2 regions of the Brenneria tiliae genome follow, and region 1 is predicted to be linked to the other one. Evidence: predicted binding sites of a transcription regulator. Region 1 holds the regulator's gene; the other holds the start of a gene.

Region 1 (5,734 bases):
TATGCGATTTTTTAGTGATTGTTATCACATAATGAAAGGGTTTAATTTGTGGAGCGAAATATTTTTCTTACACTCCATGCCAATACCACCCGCAGTGGTTTTACCCGGCAGTGAGCCAGTTTAACCGGCAGTTTTTTGTCCCACAGGGGAAGAGAGGAAAATGTGAGTATTCTTAGCTATTTGCAAAAAATCGGCCGGGCGTTGATGGTGCCAGTCGCCACGCTGCCCGCCGCCGCGCTCCTGATGGGGATTGGCTACTGGATCGATCCGGTCGGCTGGGGAAGTGAAAATGCCCTGGCGGCGCTGTTTATTAAATCGGGCGCGGCCATTATCGAAAATATGGCGGCGCTGTTTGCCGTCGGCGTGGCTTACGGCATGTCGAAGGATAAAGACGGCGCCGCGGCCTTGACCGGTTTCGTCGGCTATCTGGTGCTGACCACGCTCGGTTCGCCGGAAGCGGTGTCGATGATCCAGAAAATTCCGGTGGATCAGGTGCCCGCCGCGTTCGGCAATATTAAAAACCAGTTTATCGGTATTCTGGTCGGGGTGATTTCCGCGGAGTTGTATAACCGCTTTAGTCAGGTGGAACTGCCAAAAGCGCTGTCATTCTTTAGCGGACGGCGCCTGGTGCCGATCCTCACCTCATTCCTGATGATCCTGGTCGCCTTTATCCTGATGTATGTGTGGCCGGTCATTTATAACGCGCTGGTCGCTTTTGGCGAGTATATCCAGCAGTTGGGCGCGACCGGCGCCGGCCTTTACGCCTTCTTCAACCGCCTGTTGATCCCCGTCGGTCTGCACCACGCGCTGAACTCGGTGTTCTGGTTTGATGTGGCCGGAATTAACGACATCCCGAATTTCCTGGCCGGGCAACAGTCCATCGACGCGGGGAAAGCGGTCGCCGGCATTACCGGACGTTATCAGGCCGGGTTCTTCCCGATTATGATGTTCGGCCTGCCGGGGGCGGCGTTGGCTATTTATCACTGCTCGCGTCCGGAGAATAAAAGCAAGGTGGCGGGGATTATGCTTGCCGCGGCATTCGCCGCATTCTTTACCGGCATCACCGAGCCGCTGGAGTTCTCCTTTATGTTTGTGGCGCCGGTGCTGTATGTTCTGCACGCGCTGCTCACCGGGATCTCGGTGTTTATTGCGGCCAGCATGCATTGGATCGCCGGTTTCGGTTTCAGCGCCGGGCTGGTGGATATGGTGCTGTCGTCCCGCAACCCGCTGGCGACGCAGTGGTATATGCTGATACCGCAGGGGTTGGCGTTCTTCGTTATTTACTATCTGGCGTTCCGTTTCACCATCCTGCGCTTCAACCTGCTGACGCCGGGACGCGAACTGTCGGTAAGCGGCAGCGAAGCGGACGGCTATGATGTAAACGCCTCGGCGGCGGCGTCGGGCGATATGACCACGCTGGCCCGCGGCTATTTGCAGGCCGTCGGCGGTAAAGATAATCTGCTGGCCATTGATTCCTGCATCACCCGCTTGCGTTTGAACGTGGCGGATTCCAGCCGGGTGGATGAAGCCTTGGCCAAGCGGCTGGGCGCCGCGGGCATTATCCGGCTGAATAAGCAGAATGTGCAGATTGTGGTGGGCACCCAGGCGGAGTCCATCGCGTCCGCGCTGAAAAAAGTCAGCGAGGCGTAGCGTAAAGCGGAATCTTACTGTGTGAACCATGGTAAGTAGATGAAATCGCGGGGCGAGATTGCTATCTCGCCCCGTTTTTATTCATCACCGATAATTTAATCAAACTAACGGTTGTTTCCCGGCTTGGCTTGTTGGATCATTAGCGGTTATATGTCGTTTAAGCATTGAGGAACCAAGCATGAGTGAGGCTGAAGCCCGCCCAACCAACTTTATCCGCCAGATTATTGATGAAGATCTGGCGTCCGGTAAGCATGACCATATTCAGACGCGCTTCCCGCCGGAGCCTAACGGCTATCTGCATATCGGGCATGCGAAATCTATCTGTCTCAACTTCGGTATCGCCCGCGACTATAACGGGCAATGCAACCTGCGTTTTGACGATACCAACCCGGTAAAAGAAGATATTGAATACGTTGAGTCGATCAAACGCGACGTTAACTGGCTGGGTTTCTCATGGAGCGGCGACGTACGCTATTCCTCCGATTATTTCGATCAGCTGCATCAGTATGCGGTGGAGCTTATCAGCAAGGGGCTGGCGTACGTCGATGAACTGACGCCGGAGCAGATCCGCGAATACCGCGGTTCGCTGACGTCGCCGGGCAAAAACAGCCCCTTCCGCGATCGCAGCGTGCAGGAAAACCTGGAGCTGTTCGAAAAAATGCGTAACGGCGGCTTTGCCGAGGGAACCGCCTGTTTGCGCGCCAAGATTGATATGGCGTCGTCGTTTATCGTGATGCGTGACCCGGTGCTGTATCGGATCAAGTTCGCCGAACACCACCAGACCGGCAACAAGTGGTGCATCTACCCGATGTATGATTTTACCCACTGCATTTCCGATGCGCTGGAAGGGGTGACGCACTCGCTGTGTACGCTGGAATTCCAGGATAACCGCCGCCTGTATGACTGGGTGCTGGATAACATCACCATACCTTGCCATCCGCGGCAGTATGAATTCTCCCGCCTTAACCTTGAATACGCCATTATGTCCAAGCGTAAGCTGAACCAGCTGGTTACGGAAAAGATTGTTGAAGGGTGGGACGATCCGCGTATGCCGACCATTTCCGGTTTGCGTCGCCGTGGCTACAGCGCCGCGTCTATCCGCGAGTTTTGTTACCGTATCGGGGTCACCAAACAGGATAACAACGTTGAAATGGCGGCGCTGGAGTCCTGTATCCGCGACGACCTTAACGCCAATGCGCCGCGCGCCATGGCGGTGCTGGATCCGGTGAAGGTGGTGATTGAGAACCTTCCTGCGGATCATGAAGAGCTGGTTACCATGCCGAACCATCCGAATAAGCCGGAAATGGGCTCCCGCCAGGTGGCGTTCAGCCGAGAAGTGTATATCGATCGCGCGGATTTCCGCGAAGAGGCCAATAAGCAGTATAAGCGTCTGGTGCTGGGCAAGGAAGTTCGCCTGCGCAACGCCTATGTGATCAAAGCGGAGCGCATCGATAAAGACGAGCAGGGGGTTATCACCACCATCTATTGCAGCTACGATGCGGATACCTTAAGTAAGGATCCGGCCGATGGGCGCAAGGTCAAAGGCGTTATTCACTGGGTGTCGGTGGCGCATGGCCTGCCGGCGGAATTCCGGCTGTACGATCGGCTGTTCAGCGTGGCCAACCCCGGGGCGGCGGATGATTTCCTGTCAACCATCAATCCCGAGTCGCTGCAGGTGACCCGTGGTTTTGTCGAGGCGAGCCTGGCGCAGGCGGAAGCGGAAAAAGCGTATCAGTTTGAACGGGAAGGCTATTTCTGCGCCGACCGGGTTTATTCCACTCCGCAGCATCTGGTGTTTAACCGTACGGTGGGCCTGCGGGATACCTGGGTGGGATAATTGCTGGGGCGTCTACAGGATAAAAAAATAAAACCGCCTCGGCGGTTTTATTTGTTAAAAATCGCACCTGCGATTTTTTATGCGGTTGATTTATCTTTTTTCATCGTGCAGGGTTTCGTCTTCACGGCAATCCCCTTCACTGCAATGGCCATACAGATACAAGCTGTGGTTGGTCAGTTTTATGCTGTGTCTTTCCGCGATTTCACGTTGCCGCGCTTCGATATACTCGTCACGGAATTCAATCACTCTGCCACAATCCAGGCAAATCAGATGGTCATGATGATGTTGCTGGGTCAGTTCGAAAACCGACTTGCCGCCTTCAAAATTATGGCGGGTGACGATACCAGCATCATCAAACTGATTCAGTACGCGGTAGACGGTCGCCAAACCAATCTCTTCGCCCATATCAATCAGTTTTTTATATAAATCTTCCGCACTGACGTGATGGCACTCCGGGTCCTGCAATACTTCCAGAATTTTCAGTCTCGGAAGTGTGACTTTCAGGCCGGCCTTCTTTAATGCGATATTATTGTCAGTCATGCGGGTTTAGTCCTGTTGCTTACTTAATCAATGGGGGCTATCTAGCCTATGGCATCGGTCGGCTCAAAAAATGTAATAGCGTCTCAATTATAGAACCGTGCATTCAAAATGGAAACCATGGAATGTTAACAAGGTTATTCCCACACACAATACAGAGGTAGCACGCAATGCATTGTTGGCAAATGAGGAAAACGATGGTGAACATACATAACCGATGTGGGTATTGTACAGAATTGTGGCCGGAAGTTAAAAAAATGTATCAATCTTAATGAAAGGTTTTTTCTATTGATTTGGCTCTGACGAGGGAGTTGTCAGAGCCAAGGCGTGGTGTTAAGCCAGCAGCTCTGGCAAATTCAGCTCTTCGCTAATCTGTTTTACCCAGGCGGTGACGCGCTCGGCGGTCAGTTCAGGCTGACGATCTTCGTCGATAGCCAGGCCGATGAAATGCTTGTCATCCGCCAGACCTTTGGACGCTTCAAAGTAATAGCCTTCCGTCGGCCAATGTCCGATGATGGTCGCGCCGTGCGGTTCGATGATATCGCGGATGGTGCCCATGGCATCACAGAAGTATTCCGCATAGTCTTCCTGATCGCCGCAGCCAAACAGGGCAACCAGTTTGCCGCTAAAGTCGATATCTTCCAGCGTAGGGAAAAAGTCATCCCAGTCGCATTGGGCTTCACCGTAATACCAGGTGGGGATACCCAGCAATAGAATATCGAAAGCTTCAAGGTCTTCTTTACTGCTTTTGGCGATGTCATGAACTTCAGCAACGTCGGTTCCCAGCTGCTGTTGGATCGTCTTGGCAATGTTTTCGGTATTGCCGGTATCACTGCCAAAGAAAATTCCTATCAGTGCCATGAATTAAATAACCTCTTGATTCTTAATGGTATGGTGCCGTTTTTCACCCACTTATCGCCTAATAATAACAGACACTACCGGCATGAGAAACTCGTATCGGTAAGGAGACGTAAATTGTGGCGGGTAATTTTTAGCTGAAATTCCGGGGCTCAAAAAAATTTGTATTTATAGAATGTTATGAATTCGTTCACAGAATAGAAAACAAACTACGACAAGAGCCGTACCGGGGTTAAATGTTGTCTGAGTTTTGTCGATTAATTAAGTGATCTTATCTGTTCAATACCACGGAACACCAATGCCAGGGAGCGGCGACACTTCCCGGCGGCTTGAATTTCGTACTACAAAGCCGATTAACCATTAAAACATTTTTATTAATGCGTGCTTAGGTCTGGAGTGAACAATGAAACTTTTAAAGAACATTGCCATCAGAACGGCCATGTTGTGGGTGCTTGGCATTTTCTGCGTATTGTGGGGCGGCGTGTCGCTCTATACCATGTTTTCCTTCAAAGAGATGACGGCGACGTCCAAGACCAGCAGCCTGCTGGTGCAAAACATGAATTATGTCAATCAGGGCAACGATCAGTATTTCCGGATGGTTACGCGCCTGGCCCGCGCCGTTGATGCGCGCCGCAATGGCGATAATGAAACGGCCGATAAAGAACAGGCGTCGGCGCTGAATGCGCTCAATACATTAAAAGCGGATTTGGTGTCATTCAATGGTATCGACCATGCGGGGCTGGACGATGCGCTGGTTCAGGCGGTCAGCCGCGACTGGCATAATTTGATTGTTCAGGGCGTTGAGCTTTCATATCAAAAAGCGGCGGCGAACGAGCTTGATGAATACCAGGA
Region 2 (5,734 bases), on a different contig from region 1:
GCAGATTATTGCGCTCGGTGCGCGGGTCATCGGTCCTGAACTGGCAAAAGAGATCGTCTCTGTGTGGCTGACATCCGAGTTTGAAGGCGGCGGATCCGCACCTAAAGTCGAGAAAATAAGCTATTACGAAAATCAGGAAAACGATCGGTGAACCTTTTCCACTTATTCAAGGAGCTCAGCCATGAACCAATTAGAAGCCCTTAAACAGTTCACCGTGGTCGTAGCCGACAGCGGTGACATCGACTCTATTCGCCAGTTTGCGCCGCAGGACGCCACCACCAATCCGTCGCTGATCCTGAAAGCCGCCAGCCTGCCTTACTATCAGCCGCTATTCGATGACGCCCTCGCCTACGCCCGCCAGCAGGGCGGCAGCAAGGAAACCCAGCTGATCAATGCCGGCGACAGACTGGCGGTAAATATCGGGGCCGAAGTGCTGAAAAGTATTCCTGGCCGTATTTCTACCGAAGTAGATGCCCGGCTCTCATTCAATCGTGGGATGTGCGTGGCAAAAGCCCGTAAGCTCATCGGGATGTATCAGGAAAAAGAGATTCCACGTTCACGTATTCTGATTAAGCTGGCCGCTACCTGGGAAGGTATTCGTGCTGCGGAAGAACTGGAAAAAGAAGGCATCAACTGTAACCTGACGCTGCTGTTCTCTTTTGCTCAGGCCCGCGCCTGTGCTGAAGCGGGCGTATACTTGATTTCACCGTTTGTCGGCCGAATTTATGACTGGCATCAGGCTAAACAACCGGTCAGTGATTATCAGGTCGAGAACGATCCTGGCGTTGAATCGGTCCGCAACATTTATGATTACTATAAGCGCTACCGCTACTCAACCGTGATTATGGGAGCAAGCTTCCGCAAAGTAGAGCAAGTTCTGGCGCTGGCGGGCTGCGATCGGCTGACCATTTCCCCGCCGCTGCTGGAGCAGTTAAAGAACCGTACCGAACAGGTGGAACGCCGGCTCACTCCACCAACGGAAGCCTTTCACCATCCTATGCCCTTGTCCGAAGCCGAATTCCGCTGGGAGCATAATCAGGATCCGATGGCAGTGGATAAGCAGGCGGAGGGGATTCGTCTGTTCGCCGCCGATCAGCAAAAACTGGAAAACCTGCTGGCGGCCAGACTGTAATTTGTCTCCGTCGGAAGTCTTCGACCTAACAGTCAGACTATCGGGCCGGACGCATTCGGCAGAGCGTTCGGCCTGATTAACGTTGTTGGAATTGAGCGCCCAAATGACCGGACCGGCACATATGAGTCGAGACGGATCACCGGCTTTCTTTCCCGCCGAACCACCCCTGAATATAGGCATGCTGCAACAGCATAATGGTTTTCGCGTCCTTGATACGGCCGTCCTTCACCATGTCCATCGCCTGCGCGAAAAGCAGTTCCAGCACCTCGATATCTTCATCCTCCACGCCGCCTCCGGCGTTTTCCCGCAGGGATTCATCGTACTCGGCGGCAAAGAAGTACACCCGCTCCGTCACGCCGCCGGGCGACATATAGGCGTCAAACAGCTTTTCGACCTTGCCGACCGTATAGCCGGTTTCCTCTACCGCCTCGTTGCGAATGCACTCTTCGGGGGAATGGTCATCCAGCAAACCGGCGCAGGTTTCCAGCAGCATGCCGCTTTCATTGCCATTCAGATAGGTGGGAATACGGAACTGGCGCGTCAGAATGACGGTGCCCTTCTTGCGGTTATACAGCAGGATGGTCGCCCCGTCGCCACGGTCGTACACTTCGCGGATCTGGCGCACCACGCCGCCGTTTTTTCTTTTTAAATCATAAATATACTTATGGAGAATAAACCAGTGGTCGGACAACAGCTTCTTTTCGATAATGGTAATTGGCGACGACATAACTGAACCTTAACAAGGAAGAATCAGTGTCCGATGATAAAACGCTGCGTGGCGGAATGCACGTAGCGTCACAGCCCGAAAGCCGTACTGATGAGCAGATAAGCATTGAGCGCCACGACAACAAAAACAATCGCCTTTCCGCTATTTTGCACCAGGCGGCCGTTTACCATGCTCCCCATTAATTCCCGGTTACCGGTAAACGACAGTAAGGGAACCAGCGCCAGCGCGATACCGAAGCTCAGCACCACCTGGCTCAGAACCAGCACCCGGGTGGGATCCATCCCCGACCAGATAACCAGAAAGGAGGGCAGCATGGTCACGCTACGCCGCACCCACAGCGGAATATGGAAATGAACAAAACCCTGCATCACCACCTGCCCGGCCAGCGTGCCGACCACGGTCGAGGAGAGCCCCGCCGCCACCAGGCTCAGGCCGAAAATGGTCGCCGCCGCCTGGCCCAGTAAGGGTTCCAGCGTCAGATAGGCGCGATCCAGATCGGCGATATCCTGATTGCCGCTAAAATGAAACGCCGCGGCAGCCGTCGCCATCATCGCCAGATTGACGAACCCGGCTATCGTCATGGCTATCGCCACGTCCACTTTGGTTGCCGCATAACGCTGCTCGCGGGTATGTTTACCCTCACGCTGCGTCAGGGAGGAGTGCAGGTAAATAACGTGCGGCATAATGGTGGCGCCCAGCACGCCCGCCGCCAGAAAGACGGCGTCGGAGGTCGGCAGGCTGGGGATCGCCATCCCTTTGGCCAGCGCCGCCATTTCCGGACGCGAAAATACCAGCTCGACGATGTAGGCCGCCGCCACAAACAGCAACAGGCCGCCAATCACCATTTCCAGCGGCTTCTGCCCGCGGCTTTGCAGCATAAGAATCAGAAAGGTGGCGATACCGGTCAGGATGGCGCCCTCAAGCAGAGAGACCCCCAGCAGCAGTTTAAAACCGATGGCCGCCCCGATAAATTCAGCCAGATCGGTGGCCATGGCGATAATCTCCGCCTGCACCCAGTAGGCCCAGACCACGGGACGCGGAAAGCGATCGCGGATCAGCTCCGCCAGGTTTTTACCGGTGGCGATCCCCAGCTTGGCCGACAGCAATTGGATCAACATCGCCATGATATTGGCCCAGACCACCACCCACAGCAGGGTATAGCCGTAGGCGGCGCCGGACTGGATATTGGTCGCGAAGTTACCCGGATCGATATAACCAATCGCCGCGATAAAGGCCGGTCCCATCAACGAAAGCTTTATCTTTCTTGATCTACGGCTTGCTGACTCGACGACGCGGCTACCCGGCATACTATGCCCCTTCTAATGCTGATGTTTTACTACCTTCACATAAATGATAATGATTATCAAGCGCATTTGGAATGGCGATGCCGATTCTTCCGATAGCCTAAGATGATGATTGATACAGAAAATAAAAACACTTTTTTACATCAACCAACATTTACAAAGTATAAACAAAAAACCCCACGCCGGAGCGTAGGGTTTGTATGAAGTAATACTTGGGTAAAACCAACTCACTCTTTCGCTTTAGATACCGCCACCATCGCCGGGCGCAGCAAACGTCCGTTCAGCGTGTAGCCTTTTTGCATCACCAGCATTACGTGATTAGGCTTATGATCGGCTGATTCCAGCATCGTCATCGCCTGGTGGACTTCCGGGTTAAAGGGAACGTTAACCTCTTCAATCACCTCGATGCCAAACTTGCGCACCGCATCCAGCAGCGATTTGAGCGTCAGTTCGACGCCTTCAATCACCGGCGCCAGCGCCTCGTTGGATTTATCGGCCGTATCCAGCGCACGTTCAAGGTTGTCAATCACCGGCAACATTTCGCTGGCGAACTTCTCGACGGCGAACTTATGCGCCTTTTCGACGTCAATTTCCGCCCGGCGACGGATATTGTCGGCTTCGGCGCGGGCGCGCAGTACATTATCGCGCTCACGCTGCTGCAACTCGTTCAACTGCGCCGTCAACTCGGCGATACGCTCATCACGCGGGTCGGCCGAGCCCGACTCGGCTTCCGCTTGTTGCCCTTTTGCCGTCTCCGTTTGATCCAAGACTTGCTCGTCGGGCGTATTCTGTTCTTTACTACTCATGAAATTCTCCGCGTTTTAGCATTAATCCCGCTAGTTGCTTATTATGGGGATCAAAACCGGGGATTCAAGGGAATCAGTCGCATATTGGCTGCAACCCGCTCCGGGCACATCACGCTGAGGACAACGACAGCAATGAATAAACCGTTTAATTGCATTGGCATAGTCGGCCACCCGCGCCATCCCACCGCGCTGGCAACCCACGAAATGCTCTATCATTGGCTGACCGGCAAAGGTTATTCGGTATTGATTGAACAGCAGATCGCCCGCGATCTGAACCTGAAGGATGCCCGTACCGCCAGCCTGGCCGATATCGGGCAACAGGCCGATCTGGCGGTAGTGGTCGGCGGCGACGGCAATATGCTGGGGGCGGCGCGGGTATTATCGCGCTATGACATTCAGGTTATCGGCGTTAACCGCGGCAATCTCGGATTCCTGACCGATCTGGATCCCGACCACGCGCAGCAGCAGTTGTCCGAAGTATTGAACGGCCATTATCTGAGCGAACGCCGCTTTATGCTGGAAGCGCATATCTGCCGTACCGATCAGCCCAGCAGCATCAGCACCGCCATTAATGAAGTGGTGCTGCATCCCGGCAAAGTAGCGCATATGATCGAATTTGAAGTCTATATCGATAACAACTTCGCTTTCTCGCAGCGTTCGGACGGACTGATTATCTCCACGCCGACCGGCTCTACCGCCTATTCGCTATCCGGCGGCGGCCCGATCCTCACGCCCTCGCTGGACGCCATCGCCATCGTGCCGATGTTTCCCCATACGCTCTCGGCCCGGCCGCTGGTCATCAACAGCAGCAGCACCATCCGGTTAAAATTTTCCCATATCACCAGCGACCTGGAGATCAGCTGCGACAGCCAGATTTCACTGCCGATACAGAAAAAGGAAGAGGTGCTGATTCGCCGCAGCGAGTACTGCCTTAACCTGATACACCCTGAAAATTACAGCTATTTCAATACATTAAGCACAAAACTCGGCTGGTCTAAAAAATTATTCTAAAATTTTCACTCACTGCTTTACTGTATATAAAACCAGTTTATACTGTATGTAATTACACCTTGTTATTACATACAGGAAACCATCATGCTGGCGCAACTCACTATCAGTAACTTCGCCATCGTGCGCGAATTGGAAATCGACTTTCAGTCAGGAATGAGCGTCATCACCGGGGAAACCGGCGCCGGTAAATCCATTGCGATTGATGCTCTCGGCCTGTGTCTGGGAAACCGTTCCGACGCCAGCATGGTAAGGCCGGAAGCCGCCCGCGCGGATATCTGCGCCCGCTTCTCGCTGGCCGATACGCCCGCCGCCCGCCGGTGGCTGGAACAAAACCAGCTGGATGACGGCAACGAGTGTCTGTTACGCCGGGTGATTGGCGCCGACGGCCGCTCCCGCGGTTTTATCAACGGCACCGCGGTGCCGCTCTCGCAGCTGCGCGAACTCGGCCAGCATCTGATTCAACTGCACGGCCAGCACGCCCATCAATTACTGCTCAAACCCGACCACCAGAAGCATCTGCTGGATGCCTACGCGGATGAACCCCTGTTGCTTGGCGCCATGCGGCAAATCTGGCAGCAGTGGCACCAGAGCTGCCGTGAGCTGGCGCAGTTGCAGCAGGCCGCCATCGAGCGGGAGGCGCGGCGCGAGCTGCTGCAATACCAGTTGAAAGAGCTGAACGAGTTCGCCCCCCAGCCCGGCGAATACGAACAGATTGACGCCGAATACAAGCGTCTGGCGAACAGCGGACAGCTGC

Evidence for each region. The regulator Fur, encoded in region 1, represses iron uptake genes when iron is present. The targets are predictions, from matches to a motif close to ATAATAATGAGAACNACTATCAA.
Region 2: a site for Fur is predicted at 3,204-3,226, ahead of MFP24_RS02800 (Nramp family divalent metal transporter). Genes of this name have one in related genera too.

The regions. Positions count from the first base shown of each region.
Region 1 covers NZ_JAKPCB010000095.1:35,514-41,247, reverse strand. The annotation lists gene nagE (N-acetylglucosamine-specific PTS transporter subunit IIBC) at 163-1,650, shown strand; gene glnS (glutamine--tRNA ligase) at 1,829-3,487, shown strand; gene fur (ferric iron uptake transcriptional regulator) at 3,578-4,027, opposite strand; gene fldA (flavodoxin FldA) at 4,358-4,885, opposite strand; gene MFP24_RS08790 (methyl-accepting chemotaxis protein) at 5,286-5,734, shown strand, end outside.
Region 2 covers NZ_JAKPCB010000087.1:5,304-11,037, reverse strand. The annotation lists gene rpiB (ribose 5-phosphate isomerase B) at 1-151, shown strand, start outside; gene tal (transaldolase) at 182-1,132, shown strand; gene nudK (GDP-mannose pyrophosphatase NudK) at 1,269-1,859, opposite strand; gene MFP24_RS02800 (Nramp family divalent metal transporter) at 1,928-3,166, opposite strand; gene grpE (nucleotide exchange factor GrpE) at 3,391-3,969, opposite strand; gene nadK (NAD(+) kinase) at 4,102-4,980, shown strand; gene recN (DNA repair protein RecN) at 5,065-5,734, shown strand, end outside.